One region of the Bacillus sp. MN7755 genome, then DNA from elsewhere that is predicted to be linked to it. Evidence: predicted binding sites of a transcription regulator. Region 1 holds the regulator's gene; each other region holds the start of a gene.
What was found. The regulator Rex, encoded in region 1, represses fermentation and respiration genes when NADH is low (regulators of the CRP and FNR family bind a similar motif). The targets are predictions, from matches to a motif close to TTGTGAAATATTTCACAA.

Region 1 (6,059 bases):
TTAAGTAAGGTTTATATCGTAGGTAGCATATTTACATGTTATCCTACCTTATCTCATACACTAGAGTTAGAAAGGATGGTTAAACCATTTGAAAAAACAATATTGGTGGGTTATCGTTACATACATTTTAATGCAGTTATCATCAATTGCTGGATTACCACTTCTTCTGAAAACTGGACTTTATGATAACAGGGGATTTACTAGGGAAGAGAAATTTCAACTCATAACTGGTCACTGGGCGATCATTAGCTTCTTTATTGCATTATGTATCGTACTTTGGTTACTTAGAACAGATATTCGCGACAGACATTTAGATAAGATGCGTTCTACTGTTCCAGCTACGATTGGTTGGATTTTTATCGGGTTCTTCTTAGCATTTTTCTCGCAAAGTATTGCTGGCATGATCGAAATGTATGTATTAGGTATTAAACCTGGATCTGAAAATACAGCGAGACTTATGGATATCGCAAGAACGACACCTTGGTTCCTTATCGTTATTTCTATAATCGGACCTATTTTAGAAGAAATCGTATTTAGAAAAATTTTATTTGGTACACTTTATAAGAAGTTTAACTTCTTTATTGCCGCTATCATTAGTTCCCTTGTATTTGCGGCGATTCATTTTGATTTTACTCACTTATTGGTATACACCGCTATGGGGCTCGTATTCGCCTTCTTATATGTAAAAACGAAACGTATTATCGTTCCAATTGCCGCTCATGTTGCAATGAATACATTAGTTGCAGTTGCTCAAGTTTTAGTAAGTAACGAACAAATTCAAGAAATGATTAAAGAAGCTGAAAAAATGCAAGGCTTTATCGGAGGATTTTTAGTATGAGAAACTCACCATTGTTCATGGCTGCATTGTACTTCCTTCTAGGATGTATCTTTACACGCTTCGCCATTACGAACGTAACAGATACAATCTGGAATATGTGGACAATACTATTTGCAGTTATGGCAACGATTGATTTTAATTTGGCACTTCGCCTTATCTTAGTTAAATTCACAAAGAAAAAACAATAATAAAACGCAGAGGTCGCTTCCTCTGCGTTTTATTGTGGATAATTTTTCAAAAAGTAAACAAGTGTTTGTAACTCCACTGCTAAATCAATATGATGAATTCTTATATTGTCTGACACATTTAAGCGTGCTGGTGTGAAATTCAAAATACCATGCACATTTGTTTCTGCCAATCTATCGGCTACAGATTGCGCTACTGTAGCGGGTACTGTTAATATTGCCACTTGTATATCAGTTGATAAACGTTCTTCTAATTCATCTAAGTGATATACAGGAATGCCTCCGATTTCTGTTCCAACTTTCTCTTCACTAACATCAAACGCCATTTCAATTTTTGTATTATTATTTTTCGTGAAATTATAATGTAAGAAAGCGGTCCCTAAATTACCTACTCCAATAAGCGCTACACGTGTTATATCATCTTGGTCGAGTGTTTCACGGAAAAATGATAATAAATAATTTACGTTATATCCATATCCTTTTTTCCCTAACGCTCCAAAGTATGAGAAATCTCTTCGAATTGTTGCGGAATCAACCTTTACCGCTTCACTTAATTCGGCTGATGAAACACGTTGCTTACCAGACAGAGATAAGTTTTGGATAAATCGATAGTATAGAGGCAATCTCTTAGCAGTGGCTTGTGGAATTTTCTGCTGCTCCATATAACCTCTCCTCTCTTCCTATCTTTATTCATATGCTTTAATCAAATACAGAAGTTTAGCACTTATTAAATTCCTTGTATAATAGAAAGAAGAAGTATTCTCTCTGTATTTTAAACTATACACTATTTTTAGTATGATTGAGAAATATAAACATGGCAAAGTTAAGAAATTATTTGAGGTGAAAACATTGATTTTATTACAAGTAAACGCGCTTTCGAAATTATACGGTGCAGAAACGATTCTTGCAAACATAAAATTGGAAGTTCAAACGAAGGATCGTATCGCATTAGTCGGACGAAATGGAGCCGGAAAATCTACATTATTAAAAATAATAGCTGGTGAGCTATCTCATGATGGTGGCGAAATTATAAAACCGAAAGATGTCTCAATCGGATATTTAGCCCAAAATACCGGGTTAGAAACGTCTTTAACAATTTGGGATGAAATGTTAACCGTCTTTACACACTTGCAACAAATGGAGACAAAGCTTCGAAGGCTAGAGCAAGAGATGGGAAAAGAAGAAAACTTTTCAAACGAGGCTACATATGAAAGATTATTAGCTGATTATGACCAATTGCAATTAGATTATAAAGATCAAGGTGGCTACCAATATGAAGCAGATATCCGTTCGATTTTAAGTGGTCTTGGCTTCCCAGTTGAAACGCACCAGACGACGATTTCCACATTAAGCGGTGGACAAAAAACACGATTAGCTCTCGGTAAATTATTATTAACGAAACCAGACCTACTTATTTTGGACGAGCCTACAAACCATTTAGACATCGAAACATTAACATGGCTTGAACAATATTTACAAGGTTATCCTGGCGCAATACTAATCGTTTCCCATGACCGTTATTTCTTAGATAAACTCGTTACACAAGTATATGAAATTTCGAATAAAGAAAGTAGACGATTTGTTGGTAACTACAGTAAATATTTAGACTTAAAATCAGCACTATACGAGCAGGAAATGAAACGTTATGAAAAACAACAAGATGAAATCGCTAAGCTGGAAGACTTCGTTCAAAAAAATATAGCTCGTGCATCTACGACAAAACGTGCGCAAAGCCGTCGTAAACAATTAGACCGAATGGAATTATTAACAAGACCATTAGGTGATTCTAAGTCAGCTTCCTTCCACTTCGATATTGAAAAACAAAGTGGAAATGACGTTTTACAAGTAAAGGATGCAACCATCGGATATGATGAGGATCCGATTATTGAACATGTAACAATGCGCTTAACTCGCGGGGATAGTGTTGCTTTAGTTGGTCCAAACGGAATTGGAAAATCCACATTATTAAAATCACTTGTGAATAAGTTACCCCTATTAAATGGTGATGTTTCTTTCGGATCCAATGTATCTGTTGGCTATTATGATCAGGAACAAGCTAACTTAACATCTTCGAAGCGCGTATTAAATGAATTATGGGATGAATATCCTCTGCAACCTGAAAAGGAAATTCGCACGATACTAGGTAACTTCTTATTCACAGGGGATGATGTACTAAAACCAGTATCTTCTCTGAGTGGTGGACAAAAAGCTCGGTTAGCCCTTGCAAAACTTATGATGCAAAAATCAAATTTATTAATTCTCGATGAACCTACGAACCATCTTGATTTAAATAGTAAAGAGATTTTGGAGAATGCTTTAATCGATTATCCAGGTACTCTTCTATTTGTCTCACATGACCGCTACTTTATTAATCGTGTAACGACAACCGTTGTTGAGTTATCAACAGAAGGTGCACAGGAGTATTTAGGGGATTACGATTACTACGTTGCAAAGAAAAATGAGATGATCGAACGTGCGGAATTAGAGCAAGAAGATGAAGCACCGGTTCAAAAGACAGTTGCACAAGAAAAATTAAATTATCTCGAAGAAAAAGAGCGCAAAAAATTAGAGCGTCAACGTACTCGAAAAATTGAGGAGCTAGAACAAAACATTGTAGTATTGGAAGAAGAAATTGCTACGTTAGAAGATCAACTTTGCTTACCAGAAATATATGCAGATTATGAAAAGGCTAGTGAAATTACAACAAAAAAACAAACACTACAAGAGCAACTCGATGCTTGTATGGCAGAATGGGAAGAATTGCATTTATAAGAGTATGAATAAGGAGGATGTCTCATAAGTCGGGATTTTTGACTATGTGACATCCTTTTTGTTTTCTAGAGCGAAGCAACGTCATCGTACATGAACGTTTTTTGAATATGTCCATCGTAACTGGAACTATATCAACGATTCGACACCAAGTATCGATTTACCGACAAAGTTTGACATCTATACCAATTCGCAAATTAAAAGAAGATTATCTCGAAATATCTTTTCAGATATTCACCATTATTTTATTTCCCGAAAAAGGATATATTCAAAGGTCAGACTTCGTTTGATTTATCCACAACGTTATACACATATCCACCTTTAATATATAAACACAGAAATAACTTTTCCACATTATCCACAATCACTAAAAAAGTTATTAACATTTTATATACACAGTAAAAGCCACATTATCAACAGATAATATGGCTTTTATCCACAAGCTGTGGTTAATTTTGTGTATAACTATGCTTCAATATCTAATCCTGGATTTGCATTTAAAGCTAATGTAGCACGTTTTCCTTGTTCATATGCAATCGTACCTGCCGCTGCAATCATCGCTGCATTATCTGTGCATAAAGATAACGGAGGAATAATTAGCTCAATATTTTCTTTTGGCGCAAATTCTGCCTCCAAACGTGTGCGAAGTCCTTTATTCGCAGCAACTCCACCAGCGAGAAGCAGTTGTTTTACATTATACGCTTCTGCTGCACGAGATGCTTTCGTTACCAGCACATCTATTACACTCTCTTGGAAACTTGCTGCTAAATCTTCCGGTGCAATTTCGATTCCTCGTTGTTTTGCGTTATGCACAGTGTTGATAACTGCTGATTTCAATCCACTAAAGCTGAAATCATACGAATCCGGTTCTAGCCATGCACGAGGCAAATCGATTGTTGGTTCTCCTTCGTGTGCAAGGCGATCAATATGAGGCCCCCCTGGATATGGCATGGATAACGTACGAGCTACTTTATCATATGCCTCTCCAGCTGCATCATCTCTTGTTTCACCAATTACTTCAAATGAACCATGCTCTTTCATATAAACAAGCTCTGTATGTCCACCAGATACAACAAGTGATAGTAGTGGGAACTGAACTTCTTTTACTAAACGGTTTGCGTAAATGTGACCAGCGATATGATGAACACCAACTAGAGGAATATCATGTGCAAAAGCTACTGCTTTCGCTGCATTTACCCCTATTAAAAGCGCTCCTACTAAACCAGGCCCTTCTGTTACAGCAATTGCATCAATATCATCAAATGTGATATTTGCTTCTTTTAATGCTTCTTCTAACACAACTGTAATTTCTTCTACATGATGACGGGATGCAATCTCTGGTACAACTCCACCAAAACGTTTATGACTTTCAATTTGTGATGCAACGACATTCGCAATAATTTCCGTTCCATTTTTAACAACCGCTACTGCTGTTTCATCACAACTTGTTTCAATGCCGAGTATAATCGTATTTTTTTCCATTATATATTCACCCACATTACGAGACCATCTTCCTGATTGTCTGCATAGTATCGTTTACGAATTCCACCATTTTGAAATCCGTATTTTCTGTATAACTGTTTTGCTACTTCATTTGATACACGTACTTCAAGTGTCATCGTTTTTACTCCTAGAGCTTTCGCTTCGGAAATAACTTCTTTCAATAAAGCATCTCCTAGCTTCTGACCTCTGTATTCTGGTAAAATGGCTATATTTGTTATATGTAATTCATCAATAATTATCCACAATCCACAATACCCAATTACACGACCATCTTTTTCTAGCACAACATAATGTGCATGTTCATTCATCGTTAACTCACGGTGAAAGGCATCTGCAGTCCAAGGAGTTGAAAAAGATGCTACTTCAATAGCTACAATTTGAGCAATATCATCGAATTCCATCTTTCTAAATATCATATCCATCTTCTGCAAGCTCCTACTTGTTTTGACTTTCTAACCACTTTGTTTCAGCTTCAGCTAAACGAAGATAACTAGGAACAAATGAATGTACATCTTGTTCTGCTTTTTGTAATCCTAAGAACGCTAACTCACTTGGTCTTGGGTTATTTTTAGTGAAAGGAGCAAATACAGCTTGATCGCCTAAATGTTCGATAATTGTTTCTTTGTGCAGTTTAACATCGTTACCAATAAATAAAACAGGCTTTCCTTTATCTTGTAACATTTGCAACCAGTCTACAATAAGGATGATTCGGTCTTCTTCTATAGAAGTTAAATTCTCTCCTTCATATGTATATAAGCCAGTAT
Region 2 (6,059 bases), on a different contig from region 1:
GTAATGCGCTTCTCTCCAATCAGAAACACCTAATTCTTGTGGACTCTTTTGTGGATATCCATTCAATAGTACACGGTACACATTAATATCCACTTTACCCATTTCCGGTAAATCTTGACCGCTCGGAGATTTCAAATCTACATTTAAGCAAAATGCAATTTTTCCATCTGCCGTTTTAATAAGTTCTGTTCGAATTGGCTTCTTCTTTGACTTACTATAACTCCAATCCATTTGATACTTTGTATGGTCCATAACTTCGGCAAATGCTTTTTGAAGTGGGAATAACACAAATAACACACTTAAAAACATAGCTAGAAGTTTGAACGATTGCTTTATATTCATGTTTACAGCCCCTTATAACAAACTTAATACTAAGTAGTATTTAATTAGAAAATATTTTTATGCACAAAAAAAAGAGTGCATAAAAGCACTCTTTTTTCTTTCTTACTTTAATCTTAGAAATCGAAGTTATCAGGATCTGGACCAACGCGGTGATTTTGATTTAACGCATCGATTTTTTCCATATCTTCTTTCGTTAACTCAAAGTTAAACACATCAGCGTTTGCAATAATACGGTGTTCTTTCGTTGATTTTGGAATTGTAATTACTCCATTTTGAAGATCCCAACGTAAAATAACTTGCGCTGTTGTTTTACCGTGTTTCTCAGCAATTGCTTGTAATGTTTCGTTATCTAATAATTGACCTTGCATTAATGGTGACCATGCTTCCATTTGAATACCTTGTTCTTTACAGAAAGCTTGTAATTCTTTTTGTGTCAAACGAGGATGGTATTCTACTTGGTTAATCATTGGCTTGACTTCTGCATCTTTCATTACATCTTGTAAGTGATGGATTTGGAAGTTACTTACACCAATCGCACGTACGCGCTCTTCTTTATAAAGTGTTTCTAGTGCTCTCCATGTATCTTTATATTTTCCTTCTACAGGCCAGTGAACAAGGAATAAATCTAAATAATCTAGTTCTAATTTCTTTAAGCTCTCTTCGTATGCAGCAATTGTTTCTTCATATCCTTGATCTGCATTCCACACTTTTGAAGTGATGAATAAATCTTCTCTTGAAATACCAGTTGCTTCGATACCTGCACGGATTCCTTCACCTACAGCTTTTTCATTTCCGTAAATTGCAGCTGTATCGATACTGCGGTATCCTGCTTTAATCGCTGATTTTACAGCTTCTACAAGTTCTGGTCCTTCTTCTACTTTAAATACACCTAAACCGAACCAAGGCATTTCTACACCATTATTTAATACTGCTTTACTTTGTAAGTTTTTCATTTTATTTTCTCTCCTTTTATTTTGCTTGATCTCTTTTTTCTAATGTCATGCTCCACGCTGTTAAAATAACAGCAGCTACTACCATAATGCCGCCTACCCAAGCAGTATGGATTAACCCTAATGAATTCGTTACAAGGCCACCTATATAAGAACCTAAAGCGATTCCTCCGTTAAATGCGGCAATATTAATTGCTGAAGCAACATCGACCGCACTCGGAACAAAGCGCTCTGCCAATATAACTACATATACTTGCAGCCCCGGAACATTCATAAATGCGAATAGTCCCATGAAAATAATTGTGATTAATCCAGCTACTTTAAATGGCGCTGTAAATGTTAAAACAAATAATATAATCGCTTGAATCAAGAACATGTAAAATAGCGCTCGAATCGGATTATGATTCGATAACTTTCCGCCGACCATATTCCCTATCGCAATGGCAATTCCATACACTAATAAAATGATAGTAACAGTACTTGCTTCAAACCCTGTTACTTCTTGTAATAGCGGTGATAAATACGTAAATGTTACGAATGTACCGCCGTATCCAAGTGCAGTAATAATGAAAACAAGTAATAGTCTTCCATTTTTAATTAGTTTGAATTGATCACGAAACGATACAGGTACACCATTTTTCAAATTAGATGGGACTAGTATGCTGTTTGCGATAAAAGCAATAATTCCAATTACAACAATCGCCATAAATGACGCTCTCCAGCCAAATTGTTGCCCAATAAAGGTACCAATTGGCACACCTGTAATAGTCGCAACTGTTAATCCAGTAAACATAATCGCAATTGCGCTAGCACGTTTATTCTCTGGTACGATTGCGGCCGCGATTGTAGATCCTATCGACATAAACACACCATGTGCAAACGCAGCTACAATCCTTGCGATAATTAATATAGTGAAGCTTGTGGCTACTGCCGCAATACCATTACCAATAATGAAAATAACCATAATCCACATTAATAATGTCTTTCTCGACATACTAGCCGTTAACGCTGTTAAAACAGGAGCTCCTACTGCCGCCCCTAACGCATATAGGGAAACAGTTAAACCAGCTGTTGTAACCGAAACATTTAAATCTTTTGAAATGGATGGTAATAAACCGACACTAATAAACTCGGTCGTACCAATCCCAAACGCACTAATTGCTAGTGCTAATAAAGCAAACATACTTCTTCGATTCGTCTGAACTTCGGAAGATGGTACTGTATATGAACTCAATTGAATTCCTCCTTATTACAAGAAATCCAATCATAATAGTGCGATAAAAAGGCCCTTTTATCTTCTAAAAAATATATTTAATCTCTACAAATGCTATTATGAATGGTTTCATTCTTTTTTTGAAGAACGCACTTTAAAGTACTATAGGCACCAAAAGGTAACATAGTCACTTTTCAGTACCGTACTACTCATTTGCCTCTTACATGTGCTATTATGAAACATATTTAACATGATAAAAAGTACGTACTTTAAAGTGCTATAGGTACTAAAAAGTGACATTTGTATTATTTAACACTCACACAAGGAGGGTTTCATATGAAGAAATATAATATTCCTGTAGAGGCGACCTTAGAAGTTATCGGCGGCAAATGGAAGGTTGTTATTCTTTGTCACTTAACGAAAGGTACAAAGAGAACGAGTGAACTAAAACGTTCAATGCCTGGTATTACACAAAAAATGTTAACGCAGCAATTACGTGAATTAGAAGACGACGGCGTTATTCAAAGAAAGGTATACAATCAAGTTCCACCAAAAGTAGAATATTCTCTTACTGATTACGGTTGGTCTTTAGAATCCATTCTTGATTCTCTTTGTTCTTGGGGCGAATGCCATCTTGAAAAGGAAGGTAACACATCGATGCTAATTGTGGAAGGTGAATAATAGGAAAAAGGAAAAAACGAACATGAATTTGTTCATTTTTTCCTTTTTTTCTTATTATATATGTACATTTCTAACTGAAACAAAATATTTTATACGCTTTCATACCTTGTCAGTACTACATTATACACTCAATATCAAATAATTAGGAATCATTTTTATGTTAACATAGGTGTATATAGTATATAATATAGGATATATATTATATACACTTTCCGGTAACGGAGCTTTTCCATTATGCGGACAAGCCATATATCGGACAGTTCATAAATAATAGGTAAGACGTTATGGTTTTAGATTTATGCTTGCAGCTTACTTGCTGTCATAAATTTAAAGGCATTTTATTGTGTTTTGTGAAACTTTGTATAATGTTTCGTAAACGTTTACTATCTTACTTATAAAAAATAAGAGTATTGCTATCGTAAAGGAGAATTGGAGATGCCAGAAACTATGACTCAAACAAAGCCAGAACAAGAAACTGTACAAATTTCTGCTAGCCAAGGACAACTTGATGTACTTGATCAGTTGTTAAAACCTGAGGTACAAGAATCATTAACAACACTAGTGGAACAGCTTCCAAAATTAACTGAGCTTGTTAACATTTTAACTAAGTCTTATGACTTCGCTCAAACTGTTGCTACTGATGAAGTATTAAAAAGCGACACTGTTGGTGCAATCACAGAGCTTGTAGAACCTGTAAAAGATACAGTGAAAAGCATGGCTGCAACTGCAATCGAAGCGAAAGATCGTGCTGACGAAAGCAACGAAGTTATTGGCCTATTCGGTCTATTAAAATTACTAAAAGATCCACAAGCACAAAAAATGTTCCGCTTTGTGAACGCATATCTTCAAATTAGTGCAGAACGTAACAATAAATAAGTTAACTTATAACAACAATTAGTAAAGACGGGGGATATCATACTATGTCAAAACAAATTGTCATCTTAGGCGCTGGTTATGGCGGTCTTCTTGCCGCTTTAAACGTACGTAAATATTACAGCAAATCAGAAGCACAAGTTACAGTGATTAACCAATACCCAACACACCAAATCATCACTGAACTACACCGCCTTGCAGCTGGTAACGTTGCTGAGCAAGCAATTGCAATGCCACTTACAAAGCTTTTCAAAGGTAAAGACATCGATCTTAAAATTGCAACAGTTGAGTCATTCTCAGTTGATAGCAAAGAAATTAAACTAGCTGGCGGCACTACTTTATCTTACGATGCACTTGTAGTTGCTTTAGGAAGTAAAACTGCTTACTTCGGTATTCCAGGACTAGAAGAAAACAGCATGGTATTAAAATCTGCTGCTGATGCAAACAAAATCTACAAACACGTTGAAGACCGTATTCGTGAATACGCGAAAACAAAAAACGAAGCTGATGCTACAATCGTAATCGGTGGTGGCGGATTAACTGGCGTTGAGCTAGTTGGTGAGCTTGCTGACATTATGCCTAAACTTGCAAAAAGCCACGGCGTAAATCCAAAAGAAGTGAAACTTCTTCTTGTTGAAGCAGGTCCAAAAATCCTTCCAGTATTACCAGACCACTTAATCGAACGTGCAACTACTAGCCTAGAAGCACGCGGCGTTACATTCTTAACTGGTCTTCCTGTAACAAACGTTGCTGGCAATGAAATCGACTTAAAAGACGGTCAAAAACTTGTTGCTAACACATTCGTTTGGACAGGCGGCGTACAAGGTAACCCACTAATCGGTGAATCAGGTCTTGAAGTAAACCGTGGCCGTGCAACAGTTGATGCATACCTACAATCTACTTCTCACAAAGACGTATTCGTTGCTGGAGACAGCGCTGTTGTCTTCGCTCCAGACGGACGTCCATACCCACCAACTGCACAAATTGCTTGGCAAATGGGTGAGTTAATTGGATACAACTTATACGCAGCACTAGAAGGCAAAGCATTCGAAGAGTTCGCACCTGTAAACTCTGGAACACTTGCTAGTCTAGGACGTAAAGATGCTGTTGCTACAATCGGAGCAAGCAATACTCCACTTAAAGGTTTACCAGCATCATTAATGAAAGAAGCAAGTAACGTTCGTTACTTATCACACATTAAAGGTCTATTCAGCTTAGCTTACTAATCTGAATATAAGCCCGAATCATGCCCTGCATGGTTCGGGCTATTTTTATCCGTAATTTTCTCTAACTTATTTATTCGGCAGAAGAATAATATAACCCTTCTAATTATCTAAATTTACTGATTATTTTATGTCTAAATTGTGTATATGAAAGAATGGAAGTATTCTTCCTACTCCCATCCTTTCACACAAATTATTCTCCTAACTTCACAAGGCTATAGTTCTTCTTCCCTTTACGGATAATAATAAATCGCCCATCAAATGAATTCTCTATAGTAACATCCGTGCCCACATCTGTTACTTTTTCACCATTCATAGAAATCGCACCATTATTAATGTCTTCGCGTGCTTGTCTTCTAGATGGTTCAATTCCTAAATCAACTAGCCATTCTACGATGTTTTTCGTCTCTTTTGAAGACTGGAATGTTGGCATTTCTTTAAAGCCTTGTTCAATTTCATCAGCTGTTAACGATTTAATATCTCCGCTAAATAACGCTGCTGTAATTTTCACAGCTTGCAGGAATGCTTCTTCTCCGTGAACGAATTTCGTCATTTCTTCCGCTAATACTTTTTGCGCTTCACGTTTATGAGGCTCTGTTTCTACCTTCACCGCTAATTCATCAATGCGCTCTTTCGTTAAGAATGTAAAGTATTTCAAGTATTTGACTACGTCACGGTCATCTGTATTTACCCAGAATTGGTAAAATTCAAACGGTGTCGTTTTTTCAGGATCAAGCCAAACAGCGCCACCTGCCGATTTACCGAACTTCGTACCAT
Region 3 (6,059 bases), on a different contig from region 1:
ATTCCATAATAAAGCAGATTCCATATTTAGAATCTGCTTTATTTTATATTTTGTTATAAAGAAATTTGTTTTGCTCTTACCCTTTAATTTTCAATAATATACTCATCATCATATTTATCGTATTGGAGCCCTGATCCTATTTTTGATTCCGTAACTTGATCTCTTAAAAACGGTGCAGCTTCCATTTTGCTAGTTGCAATTTCAATTCCATATTTTTTCGTTAAATGAGCCAACTCTATTAAAAACCACTCTCTTCGTAATGTAACTGGAATATCAAATGTTCTTCTTTTCATATATAATAGCACCTCTTTTATTTTCATAGCTTAAAAATATCAATAACTTCCAATGAAACATTATAGTATATGCATGTCCATTTTAAACGTGCTATTACAAAAAGAATACTTTAGTTTACATAAAATAATTATGTATTAGCAGAAAGAGGCTTGTCCTCCTCTTTCTACTCTAGAGATTTAAATTAAGAACATCTTGGTACACCTAAAGCTAAAAATAAACCAGCTACTCCTGCTGTAATCGGTACTTTCAACGTAATTACATCGTCTACTTTCGTTACTAAAAAGAACGCATTACCTTCTTGTAATATACAAGTTACCAATAATTGAAATTCCATTCAAATCTCCTCCTTTCAATCGACATACTATACTTTATGAATTCTCTTTAAAAACGTAATAGTAAATATATCTATTTTTCTGTATATAACAATAAATGTTTGTTAGTCTATTAAAATACTAATTTTCTAAATTTATATAAATCGTGTAATATCCAATAAGTTCCTATATAATCAATAGTGAAAATCTTACAAATGGAGGTATGAAAATGACGATTTTGAGTAATATTGGTGCAGCTTTATTTTTAATTGCTTTTATTCTTTTAATTCTATGTATCATTTCATTCTTTAAGAAAAATGGAAAAGCAAAACAGTATGGTCGTCCTGCCGTTATTCTTTTTATGATTTCAATTGTATTAATAATAACTAGTGCTGAGACCTCTAATAACCCAATTGTTGAATTCTTTTCTATTTTAAGTTTTGTTTTATTTGTTTTCTTCCTTGTTCTGGCAATTTTATCTGTAATTAAAAAGACAGGTGTAGCAAAAAAACAATTTATAATCACTGCTATTTTATTTGTCATTTTTGTTGCATTATTAAGTATTTCAGCTCCTTCTTCTGAAAAGACGGCAGCAACTAGTAAACAAGTTGCTTCTAACACTACAGAACACAAAGATAGCGACAAAAAAGAACTAGAAAAAAAAGAAGCGAACGAAAAAACTCAAAAGCAAGAAAATGAGAAGCTTCAAGCTGATGAACAAGCTCGTAAACAAGAAGAGCAAAAACGTCTGGCTGATGAACAAGCTCGCAAACAACAAGAGGAACAGAAAAAATCACAGCAAACTCAAACACAACCTGCTTCAGGAAATACTAGTAGTGCATATTACAAAAATTGTGCCGCAGTTAGATCTGCTGGGAAAGCTCCCCTATATAAAGGACAACCAGGTTATGACTCACATCTTGATCGTGATGGCGATGGAGTTGCATGCGAAAAATAGTAGTAAAAAAGAAGCTTCTAGTAAGCTTCTTTTTTATTATCAGAAACTATTACGACGAATTCCCCTCCCTCTTCCTTTTATAAAACTCATTTCATTATCCTTAAAACTGACACATTATAAGTGATTTCAATCACCACATTGTTTTTCATTTATCGCTATTCTTAATTTAGATATTACATTCAAACTTTATGGAGGCATTCATATGGAACATACATTTACTGAAACTTCTATTGTCGGTGAGATCGTTACACAATCTCCGAAAGCTAGTGATCTTTTCAAATCATATAGAATAGACTTTTGTTGTGGTGGTAATAAAACACTTATTGATGCAATTAATGAAAGAAATTTATCAGCAACAGAAGTACTTACAGAATTAAATACGCTTTATCATAATACGAAACTATTAAATGAATCTGAAATTGATTGGAAAAATGCTTCTTATCGTGAATTGATTGATTATGTAATTAATAAGCATCATCGTTATTTAAATGAAGAGTTGCCGCAGTTAAGCCCATATGTAACGAAAGTATTACGCGTTCATGGAGCGAATCAGCCTCATTTAGCTCAAATTCATAAGCTATTTCATGAACTTAAAATGGAATTAGAACAACATTTAATTAAAGAAGAAACGGAAGATTTCCCATTAATTTTAGAATTCGAACAAAATCCAACTGATGAAAACTATGCAAAGTTACGTAAAGTAGTAGATGAACTAGAAAATGAGCACAATCATGCCGGAAATATTATAAAAGAACTTCGTAAAGTAACAAATGACTTTACTCCTCCAGAAGGAGCTTGCGGCACTTATCGACTTGTTTATCAACGTCTTGAAGCGTTAGAGTCTGATTTATTTGAGCACATTCATTTAGAGAATAATATTTTATTTCCACGTGCAATTACGAGAGCATAAATAAAGTGCAGGACATGAGTATACATACTTATGTCCTGCTTTTTCATTTTGCGAAAAATATCCACATTCCCCTCACACAAATCCGAATTTTAACAAATTGTGAATCATTATAAAAATGTGATAAATATCACATCTCTCCCTTTTTTGATTTTCTATAATAAAAATATAATCCTTTGTTCAACATTTCACATAAAAAGGGGAAACGAAAATGAAAAAACGTTTAGTTATGATCGGAAATGGTATGGCTGGCATACGTTGTATGGAAGAAATATTAAAACATGATAGTGATTCATATGAGATTACTATTTTTGGAGATGAACCACATCCAAACTACAATCGCATTATGCTCTCTCATGTTTTACAAGGCAAAACAAATATGCAAGATATCATTATGAATGAATACAGTTGGTACGAAGAAAACGAAATAACTTTGTATACAAACGAAAGAGTTCAAAGTATTAACCGAGAAGAAAAAATCATTATCACAGAAAAGAATCGTACTCTTACATATGACAAACTCATTATCGCAACAGGTTCTAGTGCTTTTATTTTACCTATTGAAGGCTCCACCCTTCCTGGTGTAACAGGATTTCGAACAATTGAAGATACACAATTTATGATTGATACTGCTACAGAAAAGAAAAAGGCCGTTGTCATTGGTGGTGGATTACTTGGTTTAGAAGCCGCAAGAGGTCTTATTGACTTAGGAATGGACGTACATGTTGTTCATTTAATGCCTAGCTTAATGGAGCAGCAACTAGATACGAAAGCCGCTTCTCTTCTGCGCGAAGATTTAGAAGCACAAGGCATGAAGTTTCTAATGGAAAAGAAAACTGTAAAAATTCTTGGCACAGAACATGTTGAGGGCATTCAATTTGAAGATGGTGAAGTTGTAGATTGTGATTTAATCGTAATGGCTGTCGGAATACGCCCGAATACGCAAATAGCAAAAGATGCTGGTTTAATTGTCAATCGCGGTATTGTAGTTAACGACTATATGCTAACAAATGATGAATCCATTTATGCAGTTGGCGAATGTGCAGAGCATGACGGTATCGCATATGGACTTGTTGCTCCTCTTTATGAACAAGGTGCAATATTAGCAAAACATATAACGAATTTACAAACTGATGGATATACGGGCAGTATCGTCGGTACGCAATTAAAAGTTGCTGGTTGTGATTTATTCTCTGCTGGTCAAATTTATGAAGATGATCAAACGAAAGCAATATCCATCTTTGATGAATGTAAACGTTCCTATAAGAAAGTATTAATTCGTGACAATAAAGTCGTCGGTATCGTTTTATATGGTGACACAGCTGATGGTACACGCCTCTTTAGTATGTTAAAGAAAGAAGAAGATATACAAGAATATACACCAGCTTCCATTCTTCACAAAGCTGGTGAAGAAAGTGAACTTGACGTTGCTACAATGAGTGCGGATGACACGATTTGTGGATGTAATGGTGTTACGAAAGGTACAATCGTTCATGCCATTTTAGAACAAGAGTTAACGACTTTTGAAGAAGTTAAAGGCTGTACGAAAGCCGCAGGGTCTTGTGGTAAATGTCGTCCGCTTGTCGAACAAGTTTTATCTTATACACTTGGAGATGCTTTTGATGCCTCAGCGCAATCTGCCGGTATGTGTGGATGTACACCTTTATCCCGTGATGAAGTCGTAGCGGCGATTCATGAGAAAGGCTTAAAATCACCAAAAGAAGTACGAAATGTTCTTGGTTTTGTACATGAAGATGGCTGTTCGAAATGTCGTCCTGCATTAAATTACTATTTACGTATGGCCATTCCAGAAGAATATGAAGATGATAAATCGTCTCGTTTCGTTAATGAAAGAATGAATGGTAACATCCAGCATGATGGTACATTCTCTGTTATTCCACGTATGTACGGAGGTGTTACAACAGCTGATGATTTAATGAAAATTGCTGAAGTTGCGAAAAAATATGACGTCCCTCTTGTGAAAATTACAGGTGCGAGCCGAATCGGCTTATATGGTGTAAAAAAACAAGATTTACCTAACGTATGGGCTGACTTAAATATGACTTCGGGATATGCGTATTCAAAATCACTTCGTAATGTAAAATCATGTGTTGGTTCTCGTTTCTGCCGTTTCGGTACGAAAGATTCATTAGGACTTGGTATGCTCCTTGAACAATCATTAGAAATGGTAGATACACCTCATAAAATGAAGATGGGTGTAACGGGCTGTCCGCGTAACTGTGCGGAAGTATTGACGAAAGATTTTGGCGTTGTTTGTGTCGAAAATGGATACCAACTTTATATTGGCGGAAATGGTGGTACGGAAGTACGCGAGGCTGATTTTGTAATGATTGTCCCTACTGAAGATGATGTCCTTCGCATCGCTACAGCTTACATGCAATATTATCGTGAAACTGGTATTTACGGAGAGCGTACTGCCTACTGGACTGAACGATTAGGCTTCGATCACATAAAAGAAATACTGCAAGATGTAAATATGGTCACTAAGTTAAATGAACGTTTCCAAACAGCTCGTGGCACATATAAAGAAGCTTGGGGACAAGCACTAGAAACGAAATCATTAAAAGCGATGTATGAAGTAGAAACTGTGAAATAAGGAGCTGTGATCTATATGATACAAACGAAAGAAAAAATAAAAGTTATGCGTGCAGAAGATCTTCCTATTCAAATCGGTAAAGAGGTACAAATGAAAGGTATGTCTATCGCACTATTCCGCCTTTCAAATGGCGATATTCGAGCTGTAGAAAATCGTTGTCCTCATAAAAACGGACCATTAGCCGAAGGAATTGTATCTGGTGAATTCGTATTTTGTCCACTACATGATTGGAAAATTTCATTACTAACAGGTGAAGTTCAAAAACCTGATGACGGTTGTATTCAAACATACGAAGTAGAAGTTATTGATGGTGATATTTATATATACATGTAATTTATAAAAGGAAGCCTTCCCCTGGCTTCCTTTCACATAAAAATAGATGAGGTGCGAATATGAACGGATATGTATATTTAGTTGGTGCAGGACCAGGTGATGAAGGACTTATTACAAAAAAAGCGATAGATTGTTTAAAGCGTGCAGATATTGTTTTATATGACCGCTTATTAAATCCTACCTTTCTTAACTATACAAAAGAAACATGTGAACTTATTTATTGCGGAAAAATGCCAAAGAATCATACTATGCGACAAGAAATGATTAACGCACACCTCCTTCAATTTGCGAAGGAAGGAAAAATCGTAGTCCGCTTAAAAGGCGGAGATCCATCTATTTTTGGCCGTGTTGGTGAAGAAGCAGAAACTCTAGCATCTGCGAATATTCCATATGAAATTGTACCAGGCATTACATCTAGCATCGCCGCTAGTAGCTATGCAGGTATCCCCCTCACCCACCGCAACCACAGTAATAGCGTCACATTACTAACTGGACATGCAAAAGGCCCTTTAACCGATCATGGAAAATATAATTCATCCCACAATAGCGACACAATCGCTTACTACATGGGTATAAAAAACTTACCTACAATTTGCGAAAACTTACTACAAGCAGGAAAAAAAGAAGATACACCAGTAG
Region 4 (6,059 bases), on a different contig from region 1:
GAATGATGGAAAGCCATCTAATCCAAACGATGATCATGAAATTTTGTGGGAAACAAAACTATCGGAAGTGAACTACCCACCACTTAGCATATCTTACGAGCTTACTTGAAGTGGGGGCTTCTCGGTTAGTCGCTACTTTTGATAGCTAACAAATTTGTCCTAGGACAGCCGAGCTAACACCCTTGTTCCAAAGGTTATTTTGTGCTATTTACGCTATCGCTAGCTAATAGGCGTATGGCTTCTCTTTTAATATTAATAGCTGCGTTATAGTCGCGACTTATTGTTAGTCCACAAGAACACTCATACGTGCGTTCAGATAGTAGCATATCTTTTCTGTTTCCACAATTACTACACATCTTTGTAGAAGGAAACCACCTATCTACTTTTACAAGCTGTTTTCCTTGTTCTTGTAGCTTATATGCTAAAAATGTCGTGAACATCCTCCAACCGTTATCTGCTACACTCTTACCAAAGCGAAGTGCTCGTGACATTCCTTTCATATGTAAGTCTTCGATTGCTACAACATCAAAGTTCGTAGCTAATTCTTTAGACTTGTGATGAAGGAAATTTTTACGTTGATTGGCGACCTTTTCATGCAACTTCGCTACACAAATGCGTTGTTTATTCCAGCGCACTGAGCCTTTCACACGTCTTGCTAATACTCGTTGTGCCTTTGCTAATCGATTCAGCATCTGACGATAAAAGCGAGGATAATTGGCTTTCTCATCTTCGCTACTCACGTACAATTCGGCCATTGCGAAGTCTAATCCAACTACACTTTCTACTTCTTTCTGAACAATTTCCTTTTCATATTCAGTTAAAACAGACACATAATACTTACCAGTTGGTGTCAGCGAAATCGTGCATGATTTAATGATATGGTTTTGCGGTATCTCTCTATGTTGTTTCAATCGCACTAATTTCAGTTTCGGTAGTTTGATATAACCATGAAATAACATAATATTTCCGTTTACTCGATTTGTTGTATAGGATTTTCTACTCTTTTTACTTTTGAATGTAGGAAAATCACTTTGACCACTAAAAAAATTCTTATACGCAGTTTGCAAGTTTAATTGAGCGTTAGCCAATGCTAATGAATCGACTTCTTTCAACCATTTATACTTCACCTTGTATTTCGCAGGAGTAGGGAATTTTTGTTTCTTTAGTTCTTCCTTGTTCTCTTTGTATTTTTCGTATACTTTTTTCCGTTCAGCTAGCATTTTGTTATATACAAAGCGTACACACCCAAAAGTTTTACGTATCAGATTTGCTTGTTCTTCTGTTGGATACAGACGAAATTTGTACGCCTTATTATGCTTTGTCATATTAATTCATCTCACTTTTCGCCTTGATTTCCCATAAACTGTTTTACTTTATCTACGGCGAGCCACCAAAGGTGATAACACAACATGAACACTGAGTTACTATTATTTAATTTCATGGTTATACCAAAAGTCCCCTCTTATAAGGCTGATTAAATCAGAGGCAAAATAAATAGGAAAACTAAATTTTTCGGACTAAATTAAACCGAAATTATCGCTAGCAACTATGGTAAAAAAGGACTATCTGTGAAGGACGGTGACCTTAACAAAGATGGTATTATCGACGAAAAAGATATTCGCTTCGTTGAAAAGAACTTCTTGAAGAAAGATCTAGATGCATCTAAATCACAAACGCCTGTTGAAAAATCAAAAAGCGGTACACTGGCAGATATTTTAAAGAAATTAGGATTAACGCCTAAAAAATAATAATAAAGAGCACTCTACGTAAAGTAGAGTGCTCTTTTCTATAAACGACCCTTATCCAGCAAAAGGGGTATATTGGGGATATACAAGGGAAACCGGAAAAGGAATTTATATTAAATTATATGAATTCAGAGGTAGGAAGCAGTGTCCTGCCCCTGAATGATTTATCAGATATTATAGTACTGGTGCCATTGTTTCTTTTAATACTTTTACAGAATGAGCGAATTTCGCTTTTTCATCTTCATTTAACTCAAGTTCTACGATTTCACGTACACCTTCGCGGTTAATAACAGCTGGAACACCTACGAAAGCATCTTTCTCACCGTATTGTCCTTCAAGGTATGCAGATACAGTTAATACACTGTTCTCGTTGCTTAAGATAGCTTTAGTTACACGAAGTAGTGACATACCGATTCCGTAGTAAGTTGCACCTTTACGCTCGATGATATGGTAAGCTGCATCACGTACGTTTTCGAAGATTTTGTCTAAGTCTTCTTGTTTGTACTGTTCGTTGTTAGCTAAGATTGTTTCTAGTTTTTGTACACCGATAGTAGCGTGGCTCCATACTGGAAGTTCAGTGTCACCGTGTTCACCAACGATGTAAGCATGAACGTTACGTGGATCTACATCTAAGTAGTCACCTAACATGTAACGGAAACGAGCAGAGTCTAAAGTAGTACCAGAACCGATTACGCGCTCTTTTGGTAAACCAGATTCTTTCCAAGTTACGTAAGTTAAAATGTCAACTGGGTTAGTTGCGATTAAGAAGATTCCATCGAATCCGCTATCCATAATACCGCGAACGATTTGTTTAAAGATTTTTGTGTTTTTCTCAACTAAGTCTAAACGAGTTTCACCTGGCTTTTGTGGTAATCCAGCAGTGATAACTACTAAATCTGCATCTTTACAATCTGCATAGCTACCGCTCCAAACTTTTGTTGGTGATGGAGAGAATGGTACCGCATGGCTTAAGTCCATTGCTTCCCCTTCTGCTTTTGCTTCATTAACATCTACAAGTACGAATTCTTCAGCTACACCTTGGTTGATCATTGAGTAAGCGTAACTACAACCTACAGCTCCTGTTCCTACTAATACTACACGATTGATACCTTTTTTCATGTTAATTTCCCCTCTCTATTGTTCACATCTATTTTTTTATGATTGTTTAAGTAATTAATTAAAATACTAATTTAATGTTGTTTAACTTCTTTACACTCATATTGTAGCACGTATCATTGTGAATTACTTCACAAATTATGACCTATTTGTGAACTTTTTCACATAAAGTGTAAAGTTATTAGAATAGGTGTGGAATCCATTTCAATGGAGGCGTTTTCTTTAGATTGTGAAAGGGTTTTTCTTATGTTTTTGTCGGTAAGTGAAATTATATCAGCGATTTTTAGAATATATCGACCGTAACTCCAAATATATCAGCGATTTTTTAAATATATCGACCGTAACTCAAATTATATCAGCGATTTTTGCAATATATCGACTTACCGACAAAACCCGACAACGTTAACAGTATATAAAACGCCATCCTTTCTGTATATTTCTACAAAAGAATAGCATTTTTTGATTATATGGATACAAATTTATCTTAGCTGGATAGCAATGTTTTTTCCATACACTTCAAGTTAACATACCATCACTTATTAACATTAAATAGACATGGAAACCTAGCCAAGCTCTTCAATTATTGCAGCAACACTGTCGTTTTCAAATCTTCAGCACCTCCATTTTTTAATGTATCATTTAGACCACTAAGATACGCGGGCTCAATTGTTAAGGATTTTGGAGGATTATCCATCGGTGGAAGAGCTAAAACAACATGGTGTCCGTATAGTCCCGTGCTACCAACTTGCAAGCTAACTCCTTCGTAGATTTTTCCTTTATCATCAGTGACAGTATAATCAAGTGCTGGCCAGCTATCATTAGCTTCCATTTCTTTTGGATAATCAAAGGTCAAATCAATCCTCGTTGAAAGTGAAGAAAAGGTTATTTGATCTACTGTTAATGCATAGAGATTATCTTTCGTTAATGTTTTTATATTAGGAGTAAATTTACGAATCTCACCTTCAACTTTTGTAAGAGAAAATGCTACGTTCCATGTTCCTGTTTTTCCAAATAAATCTTCCCCATGGACGGAAACATCAATTTTATCACCAAATTCACCGTAATTAGCCAGAGTGAATTCATGCTGCTCAATAACGGTGTTTCGTCCTTTTGACTTCTGTGAAGTAGAACCAATTGCGGATCTGACTTCTTTCCCATTAATGGTTACATAACTAAGTCCAGCTTTCTCTTCATTACTATTGGAAATAGTATTTTCTCCTTTGTATTCCACTGTGATTACTAAACGTCCACCATCATAAACAGCTTCTTTCACATTCATCGTTAAACCACTATGGTTATCTTGTCTCTCAATTGATGTAGCAAGCTCATCCTTTTCAATTTTATCAGAAGCAATATCATTAAATTGTGCATAAATCGGGCCTATAACTGGAACACTCGATAATGTCTTTGCCATAGTAGGAGAAATGAATCCAAAACCTAAGAGAGAAACACATATTCCACAAGCAACAAGACTAGAATACTTGATTGTTTTTTTTCTACGGTATTGATTTTTCTTAGCTTGAAGCATGGCTGTTTTTTCTCTTTGAATTAATCGGTCTTCTGGTATAGGAATATCATTGATATGGTGATTAAATTCATCTTTATTCATAACTATATCCCTCCTTTAAAATGGGGCGTAAGGCTTGCTTTGCTCGATGTAATTGAGATTTTACCGTTCCTTCTGGAGAATTAAGAACCTCAGCAATTTCCTTAATAGATAAATCGTGATAATACCTTAATAAAATAATAGTTTTGTAAGTAGGATCTAAGAAATTAAATGCCTCGGTTAAATCCAATGATTGTTCTAATGTATTCATGCTCTCTTCTGTACATAAATTAGCAAATATTTCATCATTCGCAACAAATTGTCTAGAAGATTTTCTTACAAAATCAATGGATTTAAAAACAATAATTTTGATAATCCAACTTTGAAATTTCTCCGGCTTTTTTAATTTTCTCAGTGAAAGATATGCTTCATAAATTGTTTCTTGGTATATATCCAGTGCATCTTGTTCATTTCTTACATAAGAATAGGCTGTTCGATATAATTTTGGGCGAACAAAAGTAATGAGTTGTTCAAATGCTTGATCATTTCCTCTTGTTGCTTGTTTTACTAGATAGGCTATGTCCATTTTTATTTCTTCCTCCCTTTACTAATATAGTCGAATGAGAGAATAAAAAGGTTGCAAAAATAAGTGCATAGACATAAATCTTCTACGATTTATTGCAATGATTAATACCCAGCATTAAAAAAAAGACACCAGAAACCCAGATAGAAATAGATGTTTCTATAATAAGCTTTTCATACTCCATCGCTCTCTCCTTTCTATTAGTTAGACGATTCAAATAGAAAAAAGTATACAAGAAATCCATAAAAAAAAGCAGACTATCCAAAGTCCACTTTTACACAACAAAAAAGAGATAGCAGATTATGCTATCTCTTTTAGTATGACCCGTACGGGATTCGAACCCGTGTTACCGCCGTGAAAGGGCGGTGTCTTAACCACTTGACCAACGGGCCAGTTACTGGCAGAGAAGAAGGGATTCGAACCCTCGCACCGCGTTAGCGATCTACTCCCTTAGCAGGGGAGCCCCTTGAGCCACTTGGGTACTTCTCTATAAATATGGCTCCGCAGGTAGGACTCGAACCTACGACCGATCGGTTAACAGCCGATAGCTCTACCACTGAGCTACTGCGGAACAATTATGGTGGGCCTAAATGGACTCGAACCATCGACCTCACGCTTATCAGGCGTGCGCTCTAACCAGCTGAGCTATAGGCCCATAATTGAAAAGCGGGTGAAGAGAATCGAACTCTCGACCAGAGCTTGGAAGGCTCTTGTTTTACCACTAAACTACACCCGCATTAAATTGTAAATGGTGAGCCATGAAGGACTCGAACCTTCGACCCTCTGATTAAAAGTCAGATGCTCTACCAACTGAGCTAATGGCTCATTTTGAAAGTGGTGCCGACTAGAGGACTTGAACCCCCAACCTACTGATTACAAGTCAGTTGCTCTACCAATTGAGCTAAGTCGGCTTGCGATTTCAAAATGGTGGCTCGGGACGGAATCGAACCGCCGACACGAGGATTTTCAGTCCTCTGCTCTACCGACTGAGCTACCGAGCCTTTATGTAAAAATGGCGGTCCCGACCGGGGTCGAACCGGCGATCTCCTGCGTGACAGGCAGGCATGTT

Region 2: a site for Rex is predicted at 3,535-3,552, ahead of ACYVEC_RS00890 (DUF1641 domain-containing protein). Genes of this name have one in related genera too.
Region 3: a site for Rex is predicted at 2,647-2,664, ahead of nirB (NADPH-nitrite reductase large subunit). Genes of this name have one in related genera too.
Region 4: a site for Rex is predicted at 2,981-2,998, ahead of ACYVEC_RS21485 (L-lactate dehydrogenase). Genes of this name have one in related genera too.

What each region holds. Positions count from the first base shown of each region.
Region 1 covers NZ_BTRL01000038.1:8,594-14,652, forward strand. Annotated here, with positions in the region: gene ACYVEC_RS29920 (CPBP family intramembrane glutamic endopeptidase) at 89-838, shown strand; gene ACYVEC_RS29925 (YdiK family protein) at 835-1,026, shown strand; gene ACYVEC_RS29930 (redox-sensing transcriptional repressor Rex) at 1,056-1,685, opposite strand; gene ACYVEC_RS29935 (ABC-F family ATP-binding cassette domain-containing protein) at 1,873-3,795, shown strand; gene tsaD (tRNA (adenosine(37)-N6)-threonylcarbamoyltransferase complex transferase subunit TsaD) at 4,258-5,274, opposite strand; gene rimI (ribosomal protein S18-alanine N-acetyltransferase) at 5,274-5,717, opposite strand; gene tsaB (tRNA (adenosine(37)-N6)-threonylcarbamoyltransferase complex dimerization subunit type 1 TsaB) at 5,731-6,059, opposite strand, start outside.
Region 2 covers NZ_BTRL01000001.1:154,833-160,891, forward strand. Annotated here, with positions in the region: gene ACYVEC_RS00870 (thioester domain-containing protein) at 1-342, opposite strand, end outside; gene ACYVEC_RS00875 (aldo/keto reductase) at 456-1,295, opposite strand; gene ACYVEC_RS00880 (MFS transporter) at 1,312-2,475, opposite strand; gene ACYVEC_RS00885 (winged helix-turn-helix transcriptional regulator) at 2,842-3,186, shown strand; gene ACYVEC_RS00890 (DUF1641 domain-containing protein) at 3,622-4,062, shown strand; gene ACYVEC_RS00895 (NAD(P)/FAD-dependent oxidoreductase) at 4,107-5,285, shown strand; gene tyrS (tyrosine--tRNA ligase) at 5,476-6,059, opposite strand, start outside.
Region 3 covers NZ_BTRL01000015.1:279,843-285,901, forward strand. Annotated here, with positions in the region: gene ACYVEC_RS18080 (hypothetical protein) at 84-293, opposite strand; gene exsG (exosporium protein ExsG) at 476-628, opposite strand; gene ACYVEC_RS18090 (excalibur calcium-binding domain-containing protein) at 835-1,563, shown strand; gene ric (iron-sulfur cluster repair di-iron protein) at 1,766-2,473, shown strand; gene nirB (NADPH-nitrite reductase large subunit) at 2,682-5,087, shown strand; gene nirD (nitrite reductase small subunit NirD) at 5,103-5,420, shown strand; gene ACYVEC_RS18110 (uroporphyrin-III C-methyltransferase) at 5,480-6,059, shown strand, end outside.
Region 4 covers NZ_BTRL01000017.1:418,813-424,871, forward strand. Annotated here, with positions in the region: partial or broken gene ACYVEC_RS21470 (TasA family protein) at 1-70, shown strand, start outside; gene ACYVEC_RS21475 (RNA-guided endonuclease TnpB family protein) at 195-1,325, opposite strand; partial or broken gene ACYVEC_RS21480 (dockerin type I domain-containing protein) at 1,530-1,748, shown strand; gene ACYVEC_RS21485 (L-lactate dehydrogenase) at 1,920-2,864, opposite strand; gene ACYVEC_RS21490 (DUF4179 domain-containing protein) at 3,442-4,470, opposite strand; gene ACYVEC_RS21495 (sigma-70 family RNA polymerase sigma factor) at 4,463-4,993, opposite strand; tRNA gene ACYVEC_RS21500 (tRNA-Glu) at 5,311-5,382, opposite strand; tRNA gene ACYVEC_RS21505 (tRNA-Ser) at 5,389-5,479, opposite strand; tRNA gene ACYVEC_RS21510 (tRNA-Asn) at 5,487-5,561, opposite strand; tRNA gene ACYVEC_RS21515 (tRNA-Ile) at 5,569-5,645, opposite strand; tRNA gene ACYVEC_RS21520 (tRNA-Gly) at 5,656-5,726, opposite strand; tRNA gene ACYVEC_RS21525 (tRNA-Lys) at 5,740-5,815, opposite strand; tRNA gene ACYVEC_RS21530 (tRNA-Thr) at 5,826-5,901, opposite strand; tRNA gene ACYVEC_RS21535 (tRNA-Phe) at 5,916-5,991, opposite strand; tRNA gene ACYVEC_RS21540 (tRNA-Asp) at 6,004-6,059, opposite strand, start outside.